2 regions of the Stappia sp. genome follow, and region 2 is predicted to be linked to the other one. Evidence: riboswitches for the same ligand, from Rfam matches in the RefSeq annotation. Region 2 holds a riboswitch; the other holds the start of a gene.

Region 1 (7,145 bases), 230 kb from region 2:
AAGGTCACGCTCGGCCCGAAGGGTCGCAACGTCGTGCTCGACAAGGCCTTCGGTGCCCCGCGCATCACCAAGGACGGCGTGTCGGTCGCCAAGGAAATCGAGCTTGAGGACAAGTTCGAGAACATGGGCGCGCAGATGGTGCGCGAAGTCGCCTCCAAGACGAACGACGTCGCGGGCGACGGCACCACCACCGCGACCGTGCTGGCCCAGGCGATCGTCAAGGAAGGCGCCAAGGCCGTGGCCGCCGGCATGAACCCGATGGACCTGAAGCGCGGCGTCGATCTCGCCGCCCAGGCCGCGGTGAAGGATCTGGAGGCCCGCTCCAAGACCATCACCACCTCCGACGAGGTTGCCCAGGTCGGCACCATCTCGGCCAACGGCGACAAGCAGGTCGGCGACGACATCGCCAAGGCGATGCAGAAGGTCGGCAACGAGGGTGTGATCACCGTCGAGGAAGCCAAGTCGCTCGAGACCGAGCTCGAGGTCGTCGAGGGCATGCAGTTCGACCGCGGTTACCTGTCGCCGTACTTCGTGACCAACGCCGAGAAGATGATCGCGGATCTGGAGAAGCCCTACATTCTCCTGCACGAGAAGAAGCTCTCCAACCTGCAGGCCATGCTGCCGATCCTGGAGTCGGTCGTGCAGTCCAGCCGTCCGCTGCTCATCATCGCCGAGGACGTCGAGGGCGAGGCGCTCGCCACCCTCGTGGTCAACAAGCTGCGTGGCGGCCTGAAGATCGCCGCCGTCAAGGCTCCGGGCTTCGGTGACCGCCGCAAGGCCATGCTCGAGGACATCGCCGTCCTGACCGGCGGCACGGTGATTTCCGAGGATCTCGGCATCAAGCTCGAGAACGTGACGCTCGACATGCTCGGCACCGCCGAGAAGGTCGAGATCACCAAGGAGACCACGACCATCGTCGATGGCGCCGGCGCCAAGGAAGACATCGAGGGCCGCGTCGCGCAGATCAAGGCGCAGATCGAGGAGACCACCTCGGACTACGACCGCGAGAAGCTCCAGGAGCGCCTGGCCAAGCTCGCCGGCGGCGTCGCGGTGATCCGCGTCGGCGGCGCGACCGAGGTCGAGGTGAAGGAGAAGAAGGACCGCGTCGACGACGCCCTCAACGCGACCCGCGCGGCCGTGGAGGAAGGCATCGTCCCGGGCGGCGGCACCGCGCTTCTGCGCGCCAAGAAGGCCGTCGAGGGCCTCACCTCCGACAACCCGGACATCATGGCCGGCATCAAGATCGTGCTGCGCGCGCTTGAGGCCCCGATCCGCCAGATCGCCGAGAACGCCGGCGTGGAAGGCTCGATCGTGGTCGGCAAGATCCTCGAGAACCCGGACGAGAACTTCGGCTTCAACGCGCAGAGCGAAGAGTACGTCGACATGATCGCGGCCGGCATCATCGACCCGACCAAAGTCGTGCGCACCGCGCTCCAGGATGCGGCCTCCGTCGCCGGCCTGCTCATCACCACCGAAGCGATGGTGGCCGAGCTGCCGAAGAAGGATGGCGGCGCGCCGGCGATGCCGGGCGGCGGCATGGGCGGCATGGACTTCTAAGAAGTCCATCGGAACCGCCCATTGCTCCAGATGCTGAAACCGGCAACAGCCGGTTTCAGCTATGCCAGGTCGAAACCGGCAACAGCCGGTTTCGAGGGCGGCAGGGACTTCTGAGAAGTCCATCGGAACCGACATTTGCGGAAAGGGCGGCCTGCTGGCCGCCCTTTCTCGTTTTGCCGGGCAAATCCCCTCGCCGGGCGGGGCAAACCTTGACCGGCACCGTAGGCAAAGCAGTGCGAACCGGCCTATGGTTCCGATGGATCGCGACGGCCCACTCCCTTTTCGAAGACACCTGCACCATGACCAGCGACACCGACGCCCGCCTCGAAAAACTCGAAACCGATCTCGCCCATGCCCAGCTCGCCATCGACGAGTTGAACGATGTGGTGACGCGGCAAGCCGGGCAGATCGATCTGCTCACCCGCAAGCTCGCCGCGCTCGAAGACCACATGGACGAGCTGGAGGACGCCAGCGCGCGCAATGCGCCCGGCGTCAAGCCACCGCATTACTGACCCGCCGCAAGGAGCTTCCGCGCGGGGCCTCCACGCGCAAACCATGACACCGACGGTTGACGCGGGCGCCGTCGCCGCGCCATCAACGAGCCGATGACCCAGTTCCTGCCCATCGCCGCGCTTCTGGCCGGCTCCGCCCTCCTTCTGCTCGCCGGCGGGCTGCACGGCCTTTTGCTGCCGCTGCGCGGCTCCATCGAGGGCTTTTCGGACACCGCCCTCGGCCTGCTGGGAACGGGCTGGGCAATCGGCTATGTCGCCGGCTGCCTGCTGACGCCGCATGTGGTGAAGCGCGTCGGCCACATCCGCACCTTCGGCGTGTTCTGCTCCACCGCCGGGATCGTCGTCCTGCTCAACCTGCTGATCCTGCATCCGGCCGGCTGGGTGCCGCTCAGGGCGCTGTCGGGATTCTGTTTCGCCGGCGCGGCGATGGTGGTGGAAAGCTGGCTCAACGAACGCGCCACCACCAACACGCGCGGACGGATCTTCGGCCTCTACACGATGATCAATCTGGCCGCGACGACCATCGGCCAGATGCTGCTGACGCTCGGCGATCCGGCGGGCTTCGTGTTCTTCGTGGTCGGCTCGATCGTCTATTCGCTGGCGCTTCTGCCGACCGCCCTGTCGACGGCCGCCGCCCCCGCCCCGCTCGCGCAGGCCGAGCTCGACATCACCGCGCTCTGGCGCAACTCGCCGGTGGCGGTGATCAGCATCTTCCTCGTCGGCGTATCGAACAGCGCCTTCGGCACGCTCGGCGCGGTCTACGGGCGGCAGATCGGCCTGTCGGTGACCAGCATCGCCACCATGATGTCGGCCGCGCTGCTCGCCGGCGCGCTGATCCAGATCCCCGTGGGTCTGCTCTCCGACCGCATGGACCGGCGCTATGTGCTGATCGCCATCGCGGCGCTCGCCTGCGCCATCGGCGGCATGCTCGCGGCCGGCGGGCTGCTGCCGCCCGGCCTCGTCATCGCTCTTGTCTCCGCCTTCGGCGGCATGATCTACGCCATGTATCCGGTGATCGTCGCGCATGCGAGCGACCACGCCGCGCCCGGCGATTTCCTCAAGGTGAGCGGCGGCCTGCTGCTGATGTTCGGCATCGGCTCGGTCATCGGCCCGCTCGCCGCCGCGCTGGTGATGAGCGTGACGACCCCGCAGGGCCTGTTCGCGGTTACCTCCGTTGCCCATGGGGCGCTGTTGCTGTTCGCCCTGTGGCGGATCACACGGCGCGAGGCCATCGCGCCGGCGGACCGCGAGGACTTCGTGGCGATGGCCTCGGCGGCCCGTTTCGCAACGCCCGAGACCATGGCGCTGGACCCCCGCGCGGAAGCCGACACCACGGACCCGAGTGAGCCGCCGGCCGAGGACCTGGACGACGATCCGCGCAGCTGACCCGCGACAAACGTCTTGCACGGGCCGGCCGGCCATGGCACAACCCATCCGTCATCAAGAGAAGGGCTGGCGCCCTCGCCAACCTGCCCGCCGGGCAAGGTGGTTTCCCTGACGGACGGACGCAACGGATCGTTCCGATTGCGCACCGCTCACGGGGATGTGGCCGCATCTGCGGCAACGAAGCGGCTTCGAGACGATCCCCGCAAACGCGCCAGTCCTCCTCGGGAAACCGAAGGAGGATTTTTTAATGGTCACCCCCGCCGCGTCCCCAGCCGCGTCCCTCACACCGTCCTCCGCCTCGTCCGAAAGCCGCGCTGCCGACGGTTGTCCTGAGCCGCAGGGGCAGCGCCGCGAACGCGAGCCGGCACGCATCCTCCCGGCGCAAGGGCGCGCAGGCCCCACGCTGGCGGAACTGCGGGTGCTGGCGCTTGGAATGCGAATGACCGGACTCGCCGCCTCGGCTTTGCGCGAAACCGGGACTGCTCAGACCGGCAGGCTCTCCGCCGCGCAACGCTCCGCCCGACTGGCCGCCCAGTTGCGCCTGTGGGCAAGCGGCTGCCGAAAGGCGATCGACGAGCCGCTGCTGCGCGACATCGCCGCCCGGCACCCGGCGCAGGCCCTCGCGCTCTTCACCCGGTCCCGGAACGCGGCAAGACCACGTTCCGCCCGGCGTTGAGCCTCAGCCGGAGAGCAAGGCCATCTCCGGCACGGGACGCGGGCGCCCCTCGTCATCGACGGCAACGAAGGTGAAGGTGGCATCCGTCACCTTCTCGCGCCGGCCGATATTCTGGCGCAGCGCCCAGGCCTCGATCGCCACCTTCAGCGAGGTCCGGCCGACGCTGCCGATCGCGCAATAGACGCAGAGCACGTCGCCCACCTTGACCGGGCGGATGAAGGTCATCCGCTCGACGGAAATCGTGACAACGCGCCCGGCGGCGCGCTGGCCGGCGGCGATCCCGCCCGCCAGATCCATCTGCGACAGCACCCATCCACCGAAGATGTCCCCGGCCGCATTGGTGTCGGCCGGCATGGCCATGGTGCGCAGCGTCAGCTCGCCGACCGGCGCCTGCGTCTCGATCTCCTCACTCACCCGACGTCCTTTCCCAGAGCATTTCTCGTGAATGCTGAATCACTCGAAATGCTCCATGTCTCTGTTTTTCCGCAATTTCGCGAGCGCGAAAGTCTCCGACTTTGCTGAAATTGCTCCAGGGCCGCCCGCATCGGGCGACCTGCGGTTCCTGTGAGCAAACCCTACCGACGGTCGCGCCGCTTGCCAACGCTTCGGCCCGGGCCGCCGGGGCCGCTCACAACATTCACATCTTGATATCTATCAATGCAGTCGGGCCCACGTCCGACACACTGGTGCCTGTCCCACAATCGCGCGGAGGCTCTCATGTGTATGCCCCTCAAATTCTTCTTTTCACTTGCGCTTTGTGCCGGCGTCCTCGCCGTCGCTCCCCTCCCCGCGGCCGCGCAGACGCCGGGCCAGGGGATGCAGGGGCAGGGAATGCAAGGCTGGGGCCAAGGTCAGGGCCAGGGTCGCGGCATGGGGGCCGGCATGGGAATGCGCGGCGACGGCGGCGCCATGCAGCGCTTCGCGATCCTCGACGCCAACGACGACGGACGCATCAGCGACGACGAGGCCGCGGCCCAGCGCGAGGCCGTCTTCTACGCCATGGACGCCGACGGCGACGGCAGCCTCACGCAAGAGGAATACATGGACGTGCGCATGGGGCCGGGTCAGGGCCGCAATCCGGAGCGCATGCAGGCGCGCCAGGAGGCCAAGGCCGCCCGCTTCGCCCCGATGGACGCCAATGGCGACGGATCGGTGTCGAAGGCGGAATGGATGGCCGCCGGCGAAGAACGCTACCGGGCCTCGGACACCAACTCCGACGGCGTCGTCACGCCCTGGGAGTTCCGTGCCCAGCACCGGCTGCGCTGATCCGCACCAACCCGGCTGCAGAGATGCAGACATGAAAACGGCGGGACACAGGTCCCGCCGTTCGCTTTCGTCTCTCGGGCCTGGAAGTGCCGCGCCGGGTCAGGCGGCAGCGACCTCGCCCAGGAACCGGTCGATTTCGGCCTTGAGGGCGTCGGTGTTCTGGCTCATGGCGCCGGAGGCGTCGAGCACGGTGTCGGCGGCGGAGCTGGTGCGCTCGACCGTCTCGGCCAGACGCTCCATGTTGCCGGTCACCGCGCTGGTGCCCTGGGCGGCCTGCTGGACCGAGCGCGAGATGTCGCTGGTCGCCGCCCCCTGCTGCTCGACGGCCGAGGCGATCGAGGTGGTGTAGCCGTTCACCTCCTGCATGATCTGCGCGATCTCGCCGATCGCCGTCACCGCCTCGCCGGTCGAGCCCTGGATCGCGCCGATCTGCGCGCTGATCTCTTCCGTCGCCTTCGACGTCTGGGTGGCGAGTTCCTTGACCTCCGCCGCGACGACCGCGAAGCCCTTGCCGGCTTCCCCGGCGCGCGCCGCCTCGATGGTGGCGTTGAGCGCCAGCAGGTTGGTCTGCTCGGCGATGTCGGTGATCAGCTTGACCACCTCGCCGATCTTGCTCGCTGCCTCGGCGAGGCCGGCGATCTTCTCGTTGGTGGCATGGGTGCCCTCGGTCGCCTGCGCCACCACCTGGGTGGTCTGGCCGACCTGGCGGGAGATCTCGGCGATGGAGGCCGACAGCTCCTCCGCCGCCGAGGCCACGGTCTGGACGTTGGAGGTCGCGACGGAGCTTGCCTCGGACGTTTCGCTGGCGCGCTCCGCGCTGTCCTGCGCGCTGGCCGACAGATCGCGCGCGGTGCGGTCGAGGCCGGCCGCCGTCTCGCCCACCGTGCCGATCAGACCCTGAACCGTCTCGCGGAACCCGCCGATCAGGTTCTCGATGCGCTTCTGGCGCTCCATGCGGGCCTTTTCGTCCTCGCTCTGCGCGGCTTCGAGACGCTGGCGCTCGATGGCATTCTCGCGGAACGTGGCGACGGCACGGGCCATGGCGCCGATTTCGTCCTTGCGCTCGCTTTCGTCGACGTCGACCGACGTGTCCCCGTCGGCCAGCCGCTGCATCACGCCCGTCAGGCGGGCCACCGGGTTGGCGAGCATGCCCGCGCCGAACCACACGATGCCGAGCGCGGCCAGCAGCATGGCGGCCGAGATGGCGAGCATGGTGTTGCGCGCCGTGACGGCGCCGGCGACCATGGCGGCGTGCGGCACGTCGATCGCCACGTACCACTTCTCATCGAGGCCGGGGAAGGACACCGGCGCCACGGCCAGGAACCGCTCGCCGAAGCGCTTCATGGCGTGACCCGACGTCGCGCCGCCGAGCATTTCCAGGACGGAGGCATCGGTTACGGTCTGGCCCAGCTTTGACGTATCGGCATTGGCGACCCAGAGATTGTCGCCGCCGATCAGATTGACCTCGCCCGCGCCGAAGGGGCGATGGGCGGACATGATCTCGGCCAGCTTCGCGAGCGACAGATCCGAGGTGGTGATGCCCACGGCCTCGCCGTTCTGGCGCACCACCCAGCTGATGGTGCTCATCAGCACTTCCTTGCCATCGATCGGATAGGCGTAGGGCGGCGTGATCAGCGAGCGGTTTTCCCGGATCGGCTTGTCGTACCAGCCTTCCGTGCCGGCTTCCTTGGTCATGACCAGCTTCTCGGTGGTCACATTGCCGTTCGCGTCGAAATAGAAATAGGGCA
Region 2 (7,145 bases):
GATTTCCGGTCTTCCAGATAGCCCTCGTATTCGCGGGTTATCGTCATGAGGGGCAAGGCGCTATTCCGCGTTCTTCGCCACGGCGGGCAGGGCGGCCAAGCCGGCCAAGCCGGGAAGCGCGGCGGCGCCCTTCGGGGTCAACGCATAGACGCCGCGGTCCACCCGTTCGAACCAGCCGTAATGATCGTCGGCCATCAGTCGTGTCGCGCGGGCCACGCCGGTCGCCCTGGCCACCTCCGCGCCCCGGCTGGGGCCATTCGCGTCGAGATGGGCGGCGCAGCGCAGCGCGTCCTGCCGATAGGCGGTTACCAGGGCGACCCGTGTCGAGCCCCCGGTGTTCGGGTCGCCGACCCGGCGGGCGAACTCCCTCAGCAAGCGGTCCTTGCGCGGTTTCGACTTGCGCGGGGTGAACGGGGCGGGATCCAGATGCACTTCGACCAGCGCGTCCGACAGGCGCACCGTGATCAGCCCGAGGCCAAGGCGGCGGGCGAGCTTGAGATTGTTCTTCAGGGCTGCCTGAAATCTGCGGCCCGCCAGCCGGGGGACCGCCACATAGACGGAATCGGTGATCGACTGCCGCGCGATCGCCTGATGAAAAAGACCCAAGCTGAACCCCGTTTTCAGCTCGACGATCACGGGATCCTCCGTGCCCCGGCGGGCGACGACATCGGCGGCGCCGACTTCCGCCTTCACCTCGTAGCCCTGCGCCGCGAGAAAGGCCTTGATCGGAGGATAGAGGTCTGTTTCCAGGATGTTGGCCATCGGTCAGGCTTTGTCATGGTCACGCGAAGCTGAGGGGTCGTCTCGCTGTCCGGCCCGCCGGGACCGGTGGCCGAATGCCGGATGCCTGCTATCAGACGCTTGCCCGGAAGTGTTTCGACAGTTTCAGCGCCTGGCCCTGGTAGTTGGAGCCGATGCCCTCGCCGTAGAGCGTGCGCGGGCGTTCCTGCATGTGTTCGTAAACGAGCCGGCCGACGGTCTGGCCGTGCTCGACGATGAAGGGCACCTCGTGCGAGCGCACCTCGAGCACGGCGCGCGAGCCGCCGCCGCCGATCTCGGAATGTCCGAAGCCGGGATCGAAGAAGCCCGCGTAATGCACCCGGAACTCGCCGACCAGCGGATCGAAGGGCACCATCTCGGCCGCGAAGAGCGGCGGCACATGCACCGCCTCGCGCGAGACGAGGATGTAGAACTCGTTGGGATCGAGGATGAGCGCCGCCTCGCCGCGGTTGACGATGGGCTCCCAGAAGTCGAGCGGGTCCTGCGCGGCCTTGGCGTCCATGTCGATCACGCCGGTGTGGCGCTTGCCGCGATAGCCGATCAGGCTGCCCGGCCCCTCGCCCTGAAGGTCGATGGTGAGATGCACCCCGCCGGCGATCGCCGTGTCGCCGCCGGAGACGAGTTCCTGCGCCAGATGCACGGCCTGAAGCTCGGCGTCGGGCACCGTCGGCGCGCCCTTGCGGAAGCGGATCTGCGACAGCCTGGAGCCCTCGCGCACCAGCACGGGAAAGGTGCGCGGGCTGATTTCGGCGTAGAGCGGGCCGCGATAGCCGGCCGGCACCGTGTCGAAGGCGCGGCCCTCGTCGGTGATGACGCGGGTGAAGACGTCGAGCCGTCCGGTGGAGCTCTTCGGGTTGGTGGTGGCCGACACGTCGTCCGGCAGCGCCAGCCCCTCCATCAGCGGGACGATGTAGACGCAGCCGGTTTCGAGCACCGCGCCGCGCGTCAGGTCGAAGGCGTGGAGCTTCAGCCGGTCGAGCTTGTCCATCACCTTCGCGCCCGCGCCGGGCAGAAAGCTGGCGCGCACCCGGTAGGCGAGCGGCCCGAGCCGCAGATCGAGGCTCGCGGGCTGGATCTGGTCGCCATCCGGCTGGCGAGGCGAAGTGATCGCGCCCTGCGCGAACATGGTTTCGAGCGCCTGTGCGGGAAGGATGCCCTGGTCGGTTGCGGTCATGTCGTCGCCTGTCCCCGTTTTGTGTGCCGTCCTTAGCGCAAGCGCGGTCGTTTTGCACGTCCCGGGTGGCGGCGGGGCGCGGGCGAGCGTGCCAGGCAGTTGACGCAGGGGAGGGGTTCGCCTAAGAACCTGTCCACTCCGTGGTGATTTGAGCCGGCCGGCTTGCAGCCACGTTAAACAAGTCGCTAAAAAGGCCGGGTTGCAAAAACCCCGGCCGAACGGCCGGGGTTTTTGCTTTGGAGACCACGATGACTTCGACCACTCGCCGCTGGCACCCCGAAACCGCGCTCGTTCATGGCGGCACGACGCGCTCGCCCTTCGGGGAGACCTCCGAGGCGATGTTCCTGACGCAAGGCTTCGTCTACGACAGCGCGGAAGCGGCGGAAGCCCGCTTCAACGGCGACGATCCGGGCTTCGTCTACTCGCGCTATGCCAATCCGACGGTGGCCATGTTCGAGGCCCGCATCGCCGAACTGGAAGGCGCGGAGGCCGCACGCGGCACGGCAAGCGGCATGGCGGCGGTCAATCTGGCGCTGATGGCCTGCTGCAAGGCCGGCGATCACGTCGTCGCGGCCAAGGCGCTGTTCGGCTCCTGCCGCTACATCGTGGAAACGCTGCTGCCGCGCATGGGCGTTGCCTCGACGCTGGTCGACGGCACAGATCTCGACCAGTGGCGCGCCGCGATCCGGCCCGAGACGGTCGCCTGTTTCCTGGAAAGCCCGACCAATCCGACGTTGGAGGTGATCGATATCGCGGCGGTGGCGGAGATGGCGCACAAGGTCGGCGCGCGGCTCATCGTCGATAATGTCTTCGCAACGCCGCTGTGGCAGTCGCCGCTGGACCTGGGCGCGGATGTGGTCGTCTATTCCGCCACCAAGCACATCGACGGGCAGGGCCGCTGTCTGGGCGGTGCCGTGCTTTCGGATGCGGAGTGGATCGCCGACGAGGTGATGCCGCTCATCAAGCACACCGGCCCGGCGATGAGCCCGTTCAACGCCTGGGTCCTGCTGAAGGGGCTGGAGACGCTGCCCTTGCGCGTCACCCGCCAGACGGAAACGGCGGCCGTACTCGCCGACCGCATCGCCGACCATCCGGCGGTCGCGCGGCTGATCTATCCCGGCCGCGCCGACCATCCGCAGGCGGACCTCGCCCGGCGGCAGATGAAGGCCGGTTCGACGATGCTGGCCTTCGAGGTCGCGGGTGGCAAGCAGGCGGCCTTCCGCTTCGCCAATGCGCTTGAGATCGTCAAGCTCTCCAACAATCTCGGCGACGCCAAGAGCCTGGTGACCCATCCGGCGACGACGACGCACCAGAGCCTGAAGGAAGAGGCGCGCGCCGAACTGGGCATCACCGACGGGCTGCTCCGGCTGTCGGTCGGGCTGGAAAACGCCGAGGATCTGGCCACGGACATTCTGGCGGCCCTCGACGCCGCGCGGGACTGATCCCGACCGGGCGCGGTCGGGCGCAGGTGTCATTCGCGCAGCATTCGCGCGACCAGGATCACCCGCGCGCTCGCCGAGACGACGCAGACGGCGGCGAAGCTCCAGGCGATCGCCGCGAAGGCTGTCGGAAACAGGCACATGGCCAGGAAGACGGCGATGGTCTCCGCGCCTTCGGCGAGGCCGCCGAGGTAATAGAGCGACTTCTGGCCCTGAATGTCGGTGGTCATGCCGCGTTTCGCCGCCATGACCGAGAAGCCGAGGAAGCTCGCGCCGTTCATGTAGAAGCTGAGCAGAAGGGCGCTCGCGGCCAGCGCGTTGGTGGACGTATCGGCGAGCGCGAAGGCAAACGGCACCGCGCCGTAGAAGAAGAAGTCGAGCACGATGTCGAGATAGCCGCCGCGGTCGGTCTTGTGGCTGGCGCGCGCGACCGCGCCGTCGAGCCCGTCCGCCAGCCGGTTGACGAGGATCAGAACCACGGCGAGGCCCGGGTGGCCGAGCGCGATGGCGAGCGCGCCGGCGAGCCCGACGCCGAAGCCGGCGAGCGTGATCGCGTCGGCCGTGACCCCGCGCGCGGCAAGCTGCCGCCCGGCGGCGTCGAGGGGCGGATCGATCAGACGGCGCAGGCGCGTATCGAACATGGCGGTCCCGGATCATCAAGCGGCGCAGAGGTTGCGTCTGGATGGACCGGACGGGCCCCGCGCGCAAGTCGCATCCGCTCACGCTCGCGTCATCGCCGCCTCTTCCGGACCCCGTCGACGCGGCGCGCAAGGCTGGAAACCGGCCGCCGTCGCGCTATGCTCGTGAGGCGCCCTCTGGCGCGCGTCACGCGAGACGGGAGAGGAAATGCATGTATCGCGCCCTCACGCACGGTATTCAGGTGACGGTCGAGCCGTTCTATCTGGCGGAGGAATCCGACCCGCAGGCCAACCAGTTCCTCTGGGCCTACACCGTGGAGATCGTCAATCTGGGACAGGAGACCGTGCGCCTGCGCGCGCGTCACTGGCGGATCGTCGATGCGCTGGGCCGCGAGGAAGAGGTGCGTGGCCTCGGTGTCGTCGGCGAACAGCCGGTGCTCGCGCCTGGCGAGCGCTTCGAATACACCTCCGGATGTCCCTTGCGCACGCCGTCCGGCATGATGCGCGGAACCTATGAGATGGAAGACCTCGAAGGTGGCCGCTTCGACATTGCGATCCCCGCCTTCTCGCTCGACATTCCCGGCGAGCAGCGCAGCATCAACTGAGCGGCCTTGATCCTGGTCTGCGTGAAAAAGGCATTCATGTGCGCGCACGCATGGCCCGAGTGCGGCGGCGTCCCGCCGTCTCTGGATTGTACTTCGATCTGTCGAATTGCAATAAATAGTTGTGTTCTGCGGTCTGTGTTCTCCCGCCGACAAGACCATGAAGAGCCGCTGCGGGGCGTGTCGAAATCCTGAAGTGTCCTGAAAAAATATATGATCGAATCGCACTTCTTTTCTGCTATCTTAATACTTCAAATCACAGACTGCCTTGAGGGGCTGGGAGACGGCCGTAGAGGGTCTGAAGGGGCGAACCGTCGTGGCATCGAACCGCAACGCTGTCGATTTGTTGAATGGCTATCCCGCTGACCCTCTCGCTTTCCTGAACGATGCCTTCCGCACGGCCTTCTACACCTCGCCCGTGCGCTCGCTGTTCTACGACAGCGACTACGTGATCCGGGGCATCAACGATGCCTTTCTGGCGCATGAGGGGTTCGACCGCGCCGAGGTGCTCGGGCGCACCATGGCGAGTGTCTTCGGCGAGGCGCTCTTCGAGTATCGAAAGCCCGCGCTTGAGGCGGCGCTGGCCGGCGAGCGGCAATGTTTCGTCGAGTGGGGCATGCGCCGTTCGACGCGCGATCTTCTGATCCGCCTCACGCTGGAGCCGATCCGCAGCGAGGACGGCCTCATTTGCGGCATCCTTCTCCTGATGGAGGACACGACCACCCTTTACGAGCTCGAGACCCGGGTCTCCATGCACGAGGAGGTCGTGCGCCAGTCGAGCGAGGCGATGGCGGTCGTCAGCACCGATTTTCGCATCCTGATGTCGAACCGGGCGAACGCCGAAACCTGGGGCCTGACCGCGCAGGAGATCATCGGGCGGCACGTGCGCGACGTGATCGGCGAGGAGAACTTCCGCAACCGGGCCGAGCCGAACCTGTCCCGCGTGTTCGCCGGCGAGCGGGTCGAATACGACTTCCGCCTCGAGGCCGAGGATGGCAGCGTCGCCTTCTACGAACTGACCTGCGTGCCCTTTCGTGGCGAGGACGGCGTGATCACCGGGGCCGCGATCACCCGCCGCGATGTCACCAAGGCGGCGCTGATGCGCGAGGAGCTGGAGCGCCGCGCCCGCCAGGACACGCTGACCGGCCTCGCCAATCGATATGCGCTGGAAGAAGAATTGCAGGCGCGGATCGCCAAATGCGCGCGCACCGGGTGCGAAACCGATGCATGCCTGTCGGCTTTCATGCTGGTGGATCTCGATGGCTTCAAGGTCGTGAACGATCTCGCCGGCCACAGCGCCGGCGACGCCCTGCTGAAGCAGGTGGCCGGGCTGCTGCGCTCGATGTCGAGCGGCGCCCATATCGCGCGGCTGGGGGGCGACGAATTCGCCATCGTGCTGTCGGGGGCGGCGGCGCGCGCCGGCGAGCTGCTGGCCGACCGCATCATCGCGACGCTTGAGACCACCGGCTTCGACTGGGAAGGCGCGCGCTACGCGATCCGTGCCAGCATCGGCCTCGCCTATCTCGACAAGGACGTGTTCGAGACCGCGATGCCCACAGTCTACGACGTCATCAACTGGGCCGACCGGGCATGCCGTCTCGCCAAGGAAAAGGGCGGGTCGCGGATTTCCGTGTATCATCCGGGCGATACGGAGATCCAGGCGCGGTTCGAGGAAGTCGGCAATCTGCGCATCGTGCAGGACGCGCTGGCGAACGGTCGCTTCGAACTCTATGCGATGCCCATTGCGGCCATCGACGGTGTGAGCGGCAGCTACCACGAGGTTCTGCTGCGCGTGATCGGCCCCGACGGCCGGGCGTTTCCGCCGGGCGCCTTCATCGCCGCGGCGGAGCGCCACCAGATGATGACGAGGGTCGACCGCTGGGTCGTGCGCCATGTTCTGGAGCGCATGGCGGAGGCCGACGACCGGGTCTTCCTCACGGTCAATCTGTCGGGCCAGTCCGTCGGCGACTCCGAGTTTCGCGATTTCCTGCTCGCCGAGCTCGACCGTCATCCGACCCTGCACGGACGGCTCGCCTTCGAGATCACGGAAACCTCGGCGGTGCGCTCCATGGAGACCGCCCAGGATCTGATCGCGGCACTGAAGTCGCGCGACTGCGGCATCATCCTGGACGATTTCGGCTCGGGCCTGTCGTCCTTCGGCTATCTCCGTCACTTCGACGTCGACATGCTGAAGATCGACGGCAACATCATCGGCGACGTGGCCAACGATCCGGTTCAGCAGACCATCGTGGCGGGCATCGTGGCGGTGGCGGCGGCCATGCAGGTGCGCGTGGTCGCGGAGTTCGTGGAGGATGCGCGGACGCTGGAAACCCTGCAGGACCTCGGCGTCAGCCTCGTTCAGGGCTATCACGTGGGCAAGCCCGCGCCCTGGGACATGGTCATCGGTCCGCGCGCATGACGCCTGGGGTGGGGCGACATCGGGCACAGGCGCCGGCCGGTTCTTCCGCATCACCTGCGGTCGGCGACTGGATGCTGCCGTTGCCGCGCGAGA

What was found. Region 2 has a riboswitch for S-adenosylmethionine ahead of ABL312_RS02460 (O-succinylhomoserine sulfhydrylase). Riboswitches for the same ligand answer to the same signal wherever they lie in the genome.
Region 1: another riboswitch for S-adenosylmethionine. It lies ahead of ABL312_RS01425 (hypothetical protein); the one in region 2 lies ahead of ABL312_RS02460 (O-succinylhomoserine sulfhydrylase).

Annotation. Positions count from the first base shown of each region.
Region 1 covers NZ_CP157793.1:314,175-321,319, reverse strand. The annotation lists gene groL (chaperonin GroEL) at 1-1,557, shown strand, start outside; gene ABL312_RS01435 (SlyX family protein) at 1,857-2,069, shown strand; gene ABL312_RS01430 (MFS transporter) at 2,163-3,455, shown strand; SAM-I-IV-variant riboswitch at 3,502-3,647, shown strand; gene ABL312_RS01425 (hypothetical protein) at 3,703-4,131, shown strand; gene ABL312_RS01420 (acyl-CoA thioesterase) at 4,135-4,491, opposite strand; gene ABL312_RS01415 (EF-hand domain-containing protein) at 4,963-5,397, shown strand; gene ABL312_RS01410 (methyl-accepting chemotaxis protein) at 5,497-7,145, opposite strand, start outside.
Region 2 covers NZ_CP157793.1:541,793-548,937, forward strand. The annotation lists gene ABL312_RS02445 (YigZ family protein) at 1-47, opposite strand, end outside; gene ABL312_RS02450 (DUF2161 family putative PD-(D/E)XK-type phosphodiesterase) at 61-762, opposite strand; gene ABL312_RS02455 (2'-deoxycytidine 5'-triphosphate deaminase) at 854-1,954, opposite strand; SAM riboswitch at 2,085-2,164, shown strand; gene ABL312_RS02460 (O-succinylhomoserine sulfhydrylase) at 2,203-3,396, shown strand; gene ABL312_RS02465 (CDP-alcohol phosphatidyltransferase family protein) at 3,426-4,034, opposite strand; gene apaG (Co2+/Mg2+ efflux protein ApaG) at 4,244-4,636, shown strand; gene ABL312_RS02475 (EAL domain-containing protein) at 4,950-7,052, shown strand; gene ABL312_RS02480 (EAL domain-containing protein) at 7,124-7,145, shown strand, end outside.